2 linked regions of the Ilumatobacter coccineus YM16-304 genome follow. The protein of the gene in region 2 binds, or shares a complex with, the protein of the main gene of each other region. Links are inferred from orthologs where the notes say so. Each region holds a gene or a part of one and is shown on either strand. Other genes may lie near its edges.

The links. Proteins that work in one complex are often made in the same cells at the same time.
Region 1: the proteins of uvrB (region 2) and pcrA are in contact, whole or in part, in a crystal structure (PDB 7EGT), measured with the Thermus thermophilus proteins. The link is inferred for Ilumatobacter coccineus YM16-304 from one-to-one orthologs. Residues at the interface, in WP_096411307.1 of Thermus thermophilus: Glu23, Leu25, Arg26, Asp27, Gly28, Glu29, Arg30, Phe31, Arg55, Glu326, Asp327, Phe328, Glu379, Ser382, Gln383, His398, Gly400, Arg401; in WP_096412145.1 of Thermus thermophilus: His654, Arg656, Phe657, Gln666, Asp668, Glu669, Lys680, Arg681, Leu682, Ser683, Lys685, Tyr686, Ala687.

Annotation. Positions count from the first base shown.
Region 1 is NC_020520.1:4,089,304-4,093,590, forward strand. The notes cover bases 1,175-4,287. They hold pcrA (DNA helicase PcrA), read right to left. Parts: upstream 3,903-4,287; coding sequence 1,446-3,902; downstream 1,175-1,445. Other genes in these bases: YM304_RS18120 (ATP-binding protein), read right to left, coding at 1,175-1,341; YM304_RS18130 (DoxX family protein), read right to left, coding at 4,012-4,287. Outside these bases: YM304_RS18115 (flavodoxin family protein), read right to left, coding at 1-190; more of YM304_RS18120, read right to left, coding at 256-1,174. UniProt on the Escherichia coli protein: A helicase with DNA-dependent ATPase activity. Unwinds DNA duplexes with 3'-5' polarity. Translocates on single-stranded DNA with 3'-5' polarity. Initiates unwinding more efficiently from a nicked substrate than double-stranded DNA.
Region 2 is NC_020520.1:2,381,331-2,386,671, reverse strand. Bases 1,418-4,409 are described here. They hold uvrB (excinuclease ABC subunit UvrB), read right to left. Parts: upstream 3,990-4,409; coding sequence 1,845-3,989; downstream 1,418-1,844. Other genes in these bases: YM304_RS10750 (hypothetical protein), read right to left, coding at 4,136-4,409; YM304_RS10760 (right-handed parallel beta-helix repeat-containing protein), read left to right, coding at 1,418-1,713. Outside these bases: more of YM304_RS10760, read left to right, coding at 1-1,417; more of YM304_RS10750, read right to left, coding at 4,410-5,341. UniProt on the Escherichia coli protein: The UvrABC repair system catalyzes the recognition and processing of DNA lesions. A damage recognition complex composed of 2 UvrA and 2 UvrB subunits scans DNA for abnormalities.

The DNA.
Region 1 (4,287 bases), 1.7 Mb from region 2 along the record:
ACACGAACGCACCGTGCACCCACGTGCCGATGAGGACGAGATCGGCCTCCTGGATCGAGGTGAGGTCGGGCTGCTTCACCTTCGACAGGCCGGTGATGCTCCACCGCTCCTGCGCGAGCAGGTCGGCGGTCTTCTCCGCCGCCTTCCACGTGTTGCCCGTCAGACTCTCGACCAGAATTGCTGCCTTCACACCGACATTCTGCCACGCCACGAGCTGGTCGCCCCACATTCGAGCGCAGTCGGGAGCCGGTCGGGTCAGCCGAAGCGGCGACGGATCCACTCGGCCACGACGGGGTCGACGATCTCGATCCTCGAACCGACCCGGCGGATGTGCCCGCGGTCGACCAGCGCAGCTCGGGCGTGCTGGGCTCCGCCGTTCGACAAGCCCATCGACCCGGCGTACGCGCCGAACAAGGTCTCCCCCTGAGCGACGAGCCGCAACACCAGTTGCTCGGCCGAGCGGAACGACGAGAAGAGCCGCTCCATCCCGGCATCGGTCGCGGCCATCACGTCGGAGATCGCCAACGCCACGTCGGCCTCCGACGCGGTGCCGCCCTCTTCCACCCGGCGCCAGATCGCGTCGGCCAGTTCCATCACGCGATGCGGGTGCCCGCCGGTGAACTCGGCGATGCTCGCGGCGATCGAGCCGGCCGACCGCCCGGTGTCGTCGAACCCTCCGCGCACCAGGGAATCGATGGTCGCCAGGTCGAGCGCCGGAGCTTCGATGAGGTCGGCCTGAGCGTAGAACGGTTCGGCGCGATCGGTGAACAGCATCTGCATCGTCGACGGTTCCGACCCGGCGAAGAGCAGCCCGATCTCCTGGAAGTGGTGCTGCAATCCGGTGCGCAGCTTCGCCGCCGCGCCCTCGACCCCCACGACGCCCGAGAATTCGTCGATCACCAACACGATCGACCTGGTGCGAGACGCCTCGATCAGCAGATCGAGTTGTGCTTGCACGAGCAGGATCGGGTCGGGTCGCTGATCGGCGGGCTTGCGGAGTTCGATCGCGAGCAGGCCGAGCGGCAGGTTGATCCGCGCCGCCAATTCGTGCAGCGACGGTGACCCGGCACCCCCGATGGCAGCCAGCGACCGGTCGAGCCGATCGGCGAGATCCGACCACGACGCGAGCGCGTACAGATCGAGCCACACCGTCGTGGTGGTGTCGTCGAGGCGGTCGGCCACGGCGCGCAATGCCGTGGTCTTGCCGTATCGGCGCGGGCCCAACAGCGCGGTGACGCGGCGCTCGGTGACGCGTTGCACCAGGTCGTCGACCAGATCGGTCTGTGCCGGCAACTGGCCGGGTTCGAGTGGTCCGTGGTGAGGAAACGGGGACACGTCCATGACAACCACCTTTCGCTGTAAAACAGTAGCACCCTCCGCTGCAAAACAGCGGAACAGCGATGGAACGGTGACCGGATCGTGGGCCGGTCAGCGTTCGCTCGGCGTCAGACCTTCTTGAGCGGGGCCCAGGCGAGGCTCAGGTGTTTCAACCCGACGCCGCCGGAGAAGTTGATGACCGCTTCGGTCTTGTCGCCTTCGCCATCGATCGCGATGATCGTGCCCGAACCGAACGCCGGGTGCTCGACGGTGTCGCCGGTCGCCAACCCGAGCTCTTGGCTGTTGGCGGGCTCGGTCACCTTCTTCCCGGCTCGCATCGCAGCATCGACCACGCGGTCCTTGTGCCGCTCCTGCTCTTCCTTGATGTCGGCGTTGATGTCGATCCCGCCGGTGTCGTCGTCGTGTCGCGCCCGTTTGTACGCCGGCACCGCGGCGCCGCTGTCGTACCCGGAGCTGTACCCGGCATCGCGGTTGCGATAGCTCTGGCGTCCGTACGACGACCTTCCCGACACGTTGCCCTTCGACTCGATCAGTTCGGCCGGGATCTCGTCGAAGAAGCGCGACGGTGGGTTGTACTGCGTCGAGCCGAACAGCTGGCGGCTCCACGCGTGCGACATGTACAGCCGCTGCATCGCACGGGTGATGCCGACGTACGCGAGCCGGCGCTCCTCCTCCATCTCGACCGGTTCGGTGAGCGACCGGATGTGCGGGAACACGCCTTCCTCGACGCCGGCGAGGAAGACGACCGGAAACTCGAGGCCCTTCGCCGAGTGGAGCGTCATGAGCACCACCTGATCGTCGTCGTCGAGCTGGTCGGTGTCGGCGACGAGCGACACCTGCTCCATGAACTCGTCGATCACGGTGAACTCGCGAGCCGACCCGACCAGCTCGCCGAGGTTCTCGATGCGGGTGTGTGCCTCGATCGTGTCTTCGGCTTCGAGTTCGGCCAGGTAGCCCGACCCTTCGAGCGCCGACTGCAGCACATCGCCCGGGCCGAGCGAATCGTCTGCCGCCGTGGCGGTCAGCTGGTCGAGTAGCTCGACGAACTGCGCGATGCCGCGCACCGCCTTGCCGGCCACGCCCGCTTCGTCGTTGCGCCGGAGCGCTTCGATGAACGGAATCGACTCGGCGGCGGCGAACGCATCGAGTTTGTCGACACTCGCATCGCCCACCCCGCGCTTGGGCGTGTTGAGCACCCGTTTGATCGACACCTCGTCGAGCGGGTTGACCGTGGCACGCAGGTAGGCCATGGCATCTTTGACCTCGCGACGGTCGTAGAACCGCGTGCCGCCGACCACCTTGTACGGCACGCCGACGCGCATGAACGACTCTTCGAGCACGCGGCTCTGCGCGTTGGTGCGGTACAGCACCGCGATGTCGCGCCAGTTGATGGCGTCTTGCTCGTGCAGTTGTCGCGCCGTGGTGGCGATGAACGTGGCCTCGTCGCCTTCGTCTTCGGCGTGATAGCGGGTGATCCGATCGCCCGCACCCGCGTCGGTCCAGAGCGCCTTCGGTTTGCGTTCCTGGTTGTTGTCGATGACCGCGTTGGCCGCGTCGAGGATCGTCTGCGTCGAGCGGTAGTTCTGGTCGAGCACGATCGTGGTGACGTCGGGGAACGCCTCCTCGAACTGGATGATGTTGCGGAAGTCGGCGCCACGGAAGCGGTACACCGACTGATCCTGGTCGCCGACCACGCAGATGTTCTGGTGGCCTCCGGCGAGCTGCAGCGCGATCTCGTTCTGCGCCTGGTTCGTGTCTTGGTACTCGTCGACGAGGATGTGCGCGAAGCGCTCTCGGTAGTGCTCGAGGATGTTGCCGTGATCGGCGAAGAGCTTCACGACGTTCATCAGCAGGTCGTCGAAGTCCATCGCACCCGCCTTGAGCAACCGGGCCTGGTACTCGGCGTACACCTCGGCGTGCTTGCGATCGAAGATGTTGTCGGCTTCGGTCGCCATGGTCTCGGGGCTGATCAACTCGTTCTTCTTGAGCGAGATGATGCCGTGCACACCGCGCGGCGTGAAGCGCTTCGAGTCGAGACCCAGATCGCGGATCACGTACGACGTGAGCCGGTTCGAGTCGGCCGAGTCGTAGATCGAGAACTGTCGCGGGTAGCCGATCGCCTCGGCGTTGGCGCGCAGGATACGAACGCACGCCGAGTGGAACGTCGACACCCACATCGTCTTCACCACCGGGCCGACGAGTTCGTAGACGCGCTCACGCATCTCGGAAGCGGCCTTGTTGGTGAACGTGATCGCGAGGATCTTCGACGGGTGGACACCGGTGTGGATGAGGTGCGCGATCCGGTGCGTCAGAACCCGCGTCTTACCCGACCCGGCACCGGCCACCACGAGCAGCGGACCGTTGTCGTGCACGACCGCGTCGAGCTGGTCGGGGTTGAGGCCTTCGGCGAACGGCGACGGCCCCGTCGCTGCGGCACCGACGTCGCCGAACGGGCTGTGCGCAGCAGGCGCCTCGCTGTCGTCGACGAACGCCTCGGGCGGTGGGGGCTCGGCGCCCGACTCCGCCGGGTGAGGGACGTCGGCGAACAGCTGCTCATCATTCATGTCGCCGACCACTCTACGACGGGGGTACTCCAGCCCGACCGGTGACCGCCGCTCGATCGACGCACCACAGGCGCTCGACCGCCCCGCAGCGTCGATCGCTGTTCGCCGGTCAGAACGCGAAGAAGCCGTCGGTCATCGTGTAGGCGAGGAAGTCGCCGGAGTACTCGCGTGCGAAGAACGAGAACAACACGAGCGCTCCGCCCATGAGCGACAGGTTCTTCATGAAATGCGACATCTCCACCTGCTTGACCATCGGATCGGGCTCTTTCCAGAACCGGTGGAACAGGAACGTCGTCGGCAGCAGCGTCAAGATGATCGCCAGCGCGCCGAGGTCGCCGAAGACGCCGAGGATGATCGACAAGCCGCCGAGCAGAAAGCCGGCACC
Region 2 (5,341 bases):
GTCGACTGGAACGGCGTCACCCCCGACGCAGCTCAGACATTCGAGATCTGCATCGAAGGCCCGAGCCACGTGGTGGCCGACTGCCAGCTCGCTGGCTCCTCGACCGAAACGCTCACCTGGAGCGATCTGTACCACGGCGACTACACCGTGACGCAGACCGATCCGGGCACCGAGTGGACCGTCGACATCACCGGTTCGCCGGTCACCGTCGCCGACGGTGTGCCGAGCACCCCGGCCAACGTGACCAACACGCACGACCCCGCCGAGGGCGAAGGGCCCACGCCCGACGCTCCCCCGACGTTCCCGGCAACACCGGACGACATCTCGGTGGTCACCGAACCGGGCGCCAGTAGCGCCACCGTCGAGTACCCGCTTCCCGAAGCAGCCGACGACGACACGGAGACTCTCCCGACCGTCGTCTGCACCCCGGCTTCCGGAACCGAGTTCCCCGTCGGTGACAACACCGTCACCTGTACGGCCACCGACTCTGCCGATCAGACCGCGGAAACGACGTTCACCATCTCGGTGAGCCCGTACAGCGACCTGATCGCCGTCGACCCGGCCCGATTCCTCGACACCCGTGGAACCGGAAGCAACGTCACCATCGACGGCATCGCCCAGGGCGAAGGTCCGGTTCCGGCAGGTACCTCGATCACCATTCCGGTGGCCGAGCGCGGTGACGTCACCGCCGATGCGGTCGGTGCAATGGTCAACATCGCAGCGATCAACCCGAGCGGCAACGGATACGTCACCCTGTACCCGTGTACCGACGAGGTGCCCACGGCGGCATCGCTCAACTTCGAAGCGGGAGTCTCCATCTCCAACGCGACGTTCGTCGAGCTGTCCGACGACGGCGACGTGTGTGCGTTCGCGTCGAACACGACGGGCTTGGCGCTCGACGTCGTCGGCTACATGCCGGTGACGAGTCGCATCGACTTCGTCGCCCCGGCTCGACTGCTCGAGACGCGAATCGGCGAGGGTCTCACCACCATCGACGGTCGCTCGCAGGGCGACGGAGCCATCACCGCCGGCAACACCATCGAGGTGCAGGTCGCCGGTCGCGCCGGCGTCGCCGACGACGCCGTGGCCGCCATGGTCAACGTGGCGGCGGTCAACCCGACCGACACCGGGTACATCACCCTCTTCCCGTGTGACTCCGAGCAGCCGGTTGCGGCATCGCTCAACTACACGGCGGGAACGAACATCTCCAACACCACGCTCGTCGCACTGTCGAGCGATGGCGTGCTGTGTGTGTTCTCCGAGGATGCGACCGACCTGACCATCGACGTCATCGGCTACGCCTCACCCGGCACCGATGTCGGCACCCTCAACCCGAGCCGCCTGCTCGAGACCCGTACCGGCACCGGCCAGGTGACCGTCGACGGGATCGCTCAGGGTGACGGCCAAGTGGATGCGGGTCACTTCATCTCCGTGCCGATCGCCGGGCGCAGCGATGTTCCGGACGACGCCATCGCCGTCGTCGTCAACCTCGCAGCGATCAACCCCGCTGCGGTCGGATACGCCACGCTGTACCCGTGCACCGAGACGCCGCCCGTGGCTGCGTCGCTCAACTACCGGGCGGGCGTCAACATCTCGAACGCCACCCTGGTCGATCTGTCCGACGACGGTGACGTGTGCTTGTTCACGTCGGCGACGGCGCACTACACGATCGACGTGCTGAGCTTCGTCACCGCCACGAGCGTCGACGCATGATCACACGCTGACCACTCGGATCACTCCGTGATCGACAACCGGCGGGTCGCAGCAATGCGGCCCGCCGGTTTCGCGTCTCCGCTGCCGCCAACCTGGTTACATCGCTCCGGGAGCGATGTAACCAACTCCGGTCAACCGGCGTCGGTGATCTGGCGTCGGAGGTCGTTGATCTCGTCACGCAGCTTGGCTGCGTACTCGAACTTCAAGTCGGCCGATGCCGCGTGCATCTCCTCTTCCAAGGTCTGGATGAGACGTTGCAGCTCCTGCTGCGGCAGGTTCTTGAGCTCTTCGGTGACCTTGTCGCGTTCGCGCTGGCGACGGCGGTCTTGGCCCGGCACCGGCGTCTTGCCACTCGTGCCGTGCAGCATCTCCAAGATGTCTCCCACCGCCTTGCGGATGGTGGTCGGGTCGATGCCGTGCTCGGTGTTGTAGGCGATCTGCAAGTCGCGACGCCGTTGCGTTTCCTCGATGGCTGCCGTCATCGACGGCGTCATCTTGTCGGCGTACATCACCACCTGTCCGGCCACGTTGCGAGCCGCTCGGCCGATCATCTGGATGAGCGAGGTCTCGGACCGCAGGAATCCTTCCTTGTCGGCGTCGAGGATGCACACCAACGACACCTCGGGCAGGTCGAGACCCTCTCGCAACAGGTTGATGCCGACGAGCACGTCGAACTCCCCGAGCCTGAGTCCGCGGAGGATCTCGATGCGCTGGATCGTGTCGATGTTCGAGTGCAGATAGCGGACCCGCAGCCCCTGCTCGAGCAGGTAGTCGGTGAGGTCTTCGGCCATCTTCTTCGTGAGCGTCGTGACCAGAACACGATCACCGTTGGCGATGCGACCGTTGACCATCTCCATGAGGTCGTCGATCTGTCCCTTGGTGGGCTTGACGATGACCTCGGGGTCGATGAGGCCCGTCGGTCGCACCACCTGTTCGACGACCTTGGTCGACACGCGGAGTTCGTACTCGGATGGCGTGGCCGACAGGAAGATCCCCTGGTTGATCCGCTCGAGCACCTCTTCGAACGTGAGCGGGCGGTTGTCGCGCGCCGACGGCAAGCGGAAGCCGTGATCGATCAGCATGTCTTTGCGGCTGCGGTCGCCGGCGTACTGGCCGTGCAGCTGCGGCACCGCCACGTGGCTCTCGTCGATGACGAGCAGGAAGTCGTCGGGGAAGTAGTCGAGCAGGGTGAACGGCGGTTCGCCGTACTCACGACCGTCCATGTGCATCGAGTAGTTCTCGATGCCGTTGCAGTAGCCGACCTCGCTCATCATCTCGAGGTCGTACTGGGTGCGCATGCGCAGGCGTTGCGCTTCGAGCAGTTGATCGTTGTCTTCGAACTCCTTGAGGCGGACCTGCAGCTCGTGTTCGATCTTGCTCATCGCTGTCTGCAGGCGCTCGGCGCTGGTGGCGTAGTGAGTGGCCGGGAAGACGTAGGCACGTGGCAGGTCGCGGAGTTGTTCGCCGGTGAGCGGGTCGATCGTGGTGATCCGCTCGATCGTGTCGCCGAACATCTCGATGCGCAGCACGTTCTCTTCGTACGCCGGGTGCACTTCGATGGTGTCGCCTCGCACGCGAAAGTTGCCGCGTCCGAGGGTCATGTCGTTGCGGTCGTACTGCATGTCGACCAGTCGGCGCAGGATCGATCGCATGTCGTAGTCGATGCCGACGTTGAGGTCGAGCAGGTGGCCCCGGTACTCCTCCGGGTTGCCCATGCCGTAGATGCACGAGACCGACGCCACCACGATGGTGTCGCGTCGCGTGAGCAGCGCTGCGGTGGCGGAGTGGCGAAGTCGGTCGATGTCGTCGTTGACCGAGCTGTCCTTCTCGATGAAGGTGTCGCTCGACGGGATGTACGCCTCTGGCTGGTAGTAGTCGTAGTACGACACGAAGTACTCGACCCGGTTGTTCGGGAAGAACTCCTTCATCTCCTGCGCGAGCTGCGCGGCGAGCGACTTGTTGGGCGCCAGGATCAGCGTCGGCCGCTGGGTCTTCTCGATCGTCCAGGCGATGGTGGCCGACTTGCCGGACCCGGTGATGCCCAGCAGCGTCTGGAATCGCTCGCCGTCTTCGACGCCTTTGGCGAGCGCCTCGATCGCTTGGGGCTGATGCCCGGCGGGTTCGAACTCGGACACGACCTTGAACACCTGGTCGCCGTCGGCGCCGTAGTTCTCGGCTTGGATGTCGCCGCCGAGCAACGAGAGGTCTTGCTCGATCTTGCCGGGCGCGACGGGTGTGGTGCCCCCGTCGACCGCAGCGTCAACAGTGTCGGTCATCCCGACGATTGTACCGCCAGAACAGATGTTCGTACAGCGCCGAGGTTCGGCCGGCTCTGGTCTGGTCCGCCTCAGTTCCGGATTCAGGAACCCTTCCCGACCAGACTGGACGTGGCCGGATCCCGACCAGAGCGCCGCACCGCGACTCAGCCTTGGGCGATGACGTCGATGACGAGGTGGGTGCTGGCGGACGAGTAGACGCAGAACTCCGCGGCCTCCGACGGGTTGATGCCGCCGACGAGTGCGGTGTTCCCCGACGTCACCCCCGCCGAGAAGTTCAGCACCGACGTCTCGGTCCGGCCGAGGTCCTCCCGCTCGTAGATGCACGGGAAGATCGACACGAAGCCGTTCGCCGAGGGGTTGATCGCGGTCACGTTGACGAATGCAGCGTCGACTGGTCGACCAGTGAAGTAGTCGCCGAGGTAGATCGACTGGACGTCGGCCGGGTCGATGCGGCAACAGTCACGCTCCCACTCCGGCAGGTCAGGCGGGATCTCCTGGCCGACCCACGCGCGAGTGTCGAGCGCCCGGAACTGGAACGACGTGTCGAGCGTCGAATCCTCCCCGAGCCACCCGGTGACGTCGACGGTCAGATCGGTGGGCCGGGAAGTCTTGAAGCAGATCGACCCGTTGTCGCCGATCTCGACGATCGCCAGGTTGTTCGACACCGCACCGGGGGCGTAGTTGATCGCCGACACTCCCCCGATCGCTCCGCCACACGCGTAGGCGACGGCGAACCCGACGCCTGAACTCGAGATCGCCGACAGGTTGACGACGACCTCGGTCGCCTCGTCTGGTACGCCGCCGCGTCCGTGGACCGGAACCTCGATCTCGACGCCAGAGGCCCGCTGTCCTCCGCCGACCGCCAGCCCGTCGATCGTGGTGCCGTTCGTCCGAGTGTCGAGCAGACGAGCGGGCGTCACGGGCCCCAACTCGTCGCCGACGCCATAGAAGCCACCGATGTCGATCACCACGTCGGTTTCGGCTGACGAGTACACGCACAGCGCTCCTGCGTCGTCGAGGGGGACCAAGGTGTGATTGCCCGCGGTGGTTCCACCGCGATAGTTGAGCGACGAGGCGTCAGGCTGCGAGCCTCCGCAGGGGAACCCGGTGAGGTAGCCGTTGCCGGACGGGTTGACTGCGGTGAGGTTGGCGAAGACGGCGACCGACCCGTCGGGGATCGCTGCTCGCCCGGCGATCTGGAACTCGGTGACCGACCCAGCGCGCAACCGCCCCGTGTCGCTCTCTCCGCCATCGACAGTCGAACCGGTCGGTCGGGTGTCGACATATCGAGCCGACTGGATCGCCGTGAGATTCGGAAACGCCGTCCGTTCGATGTACGCGTGCGGCGC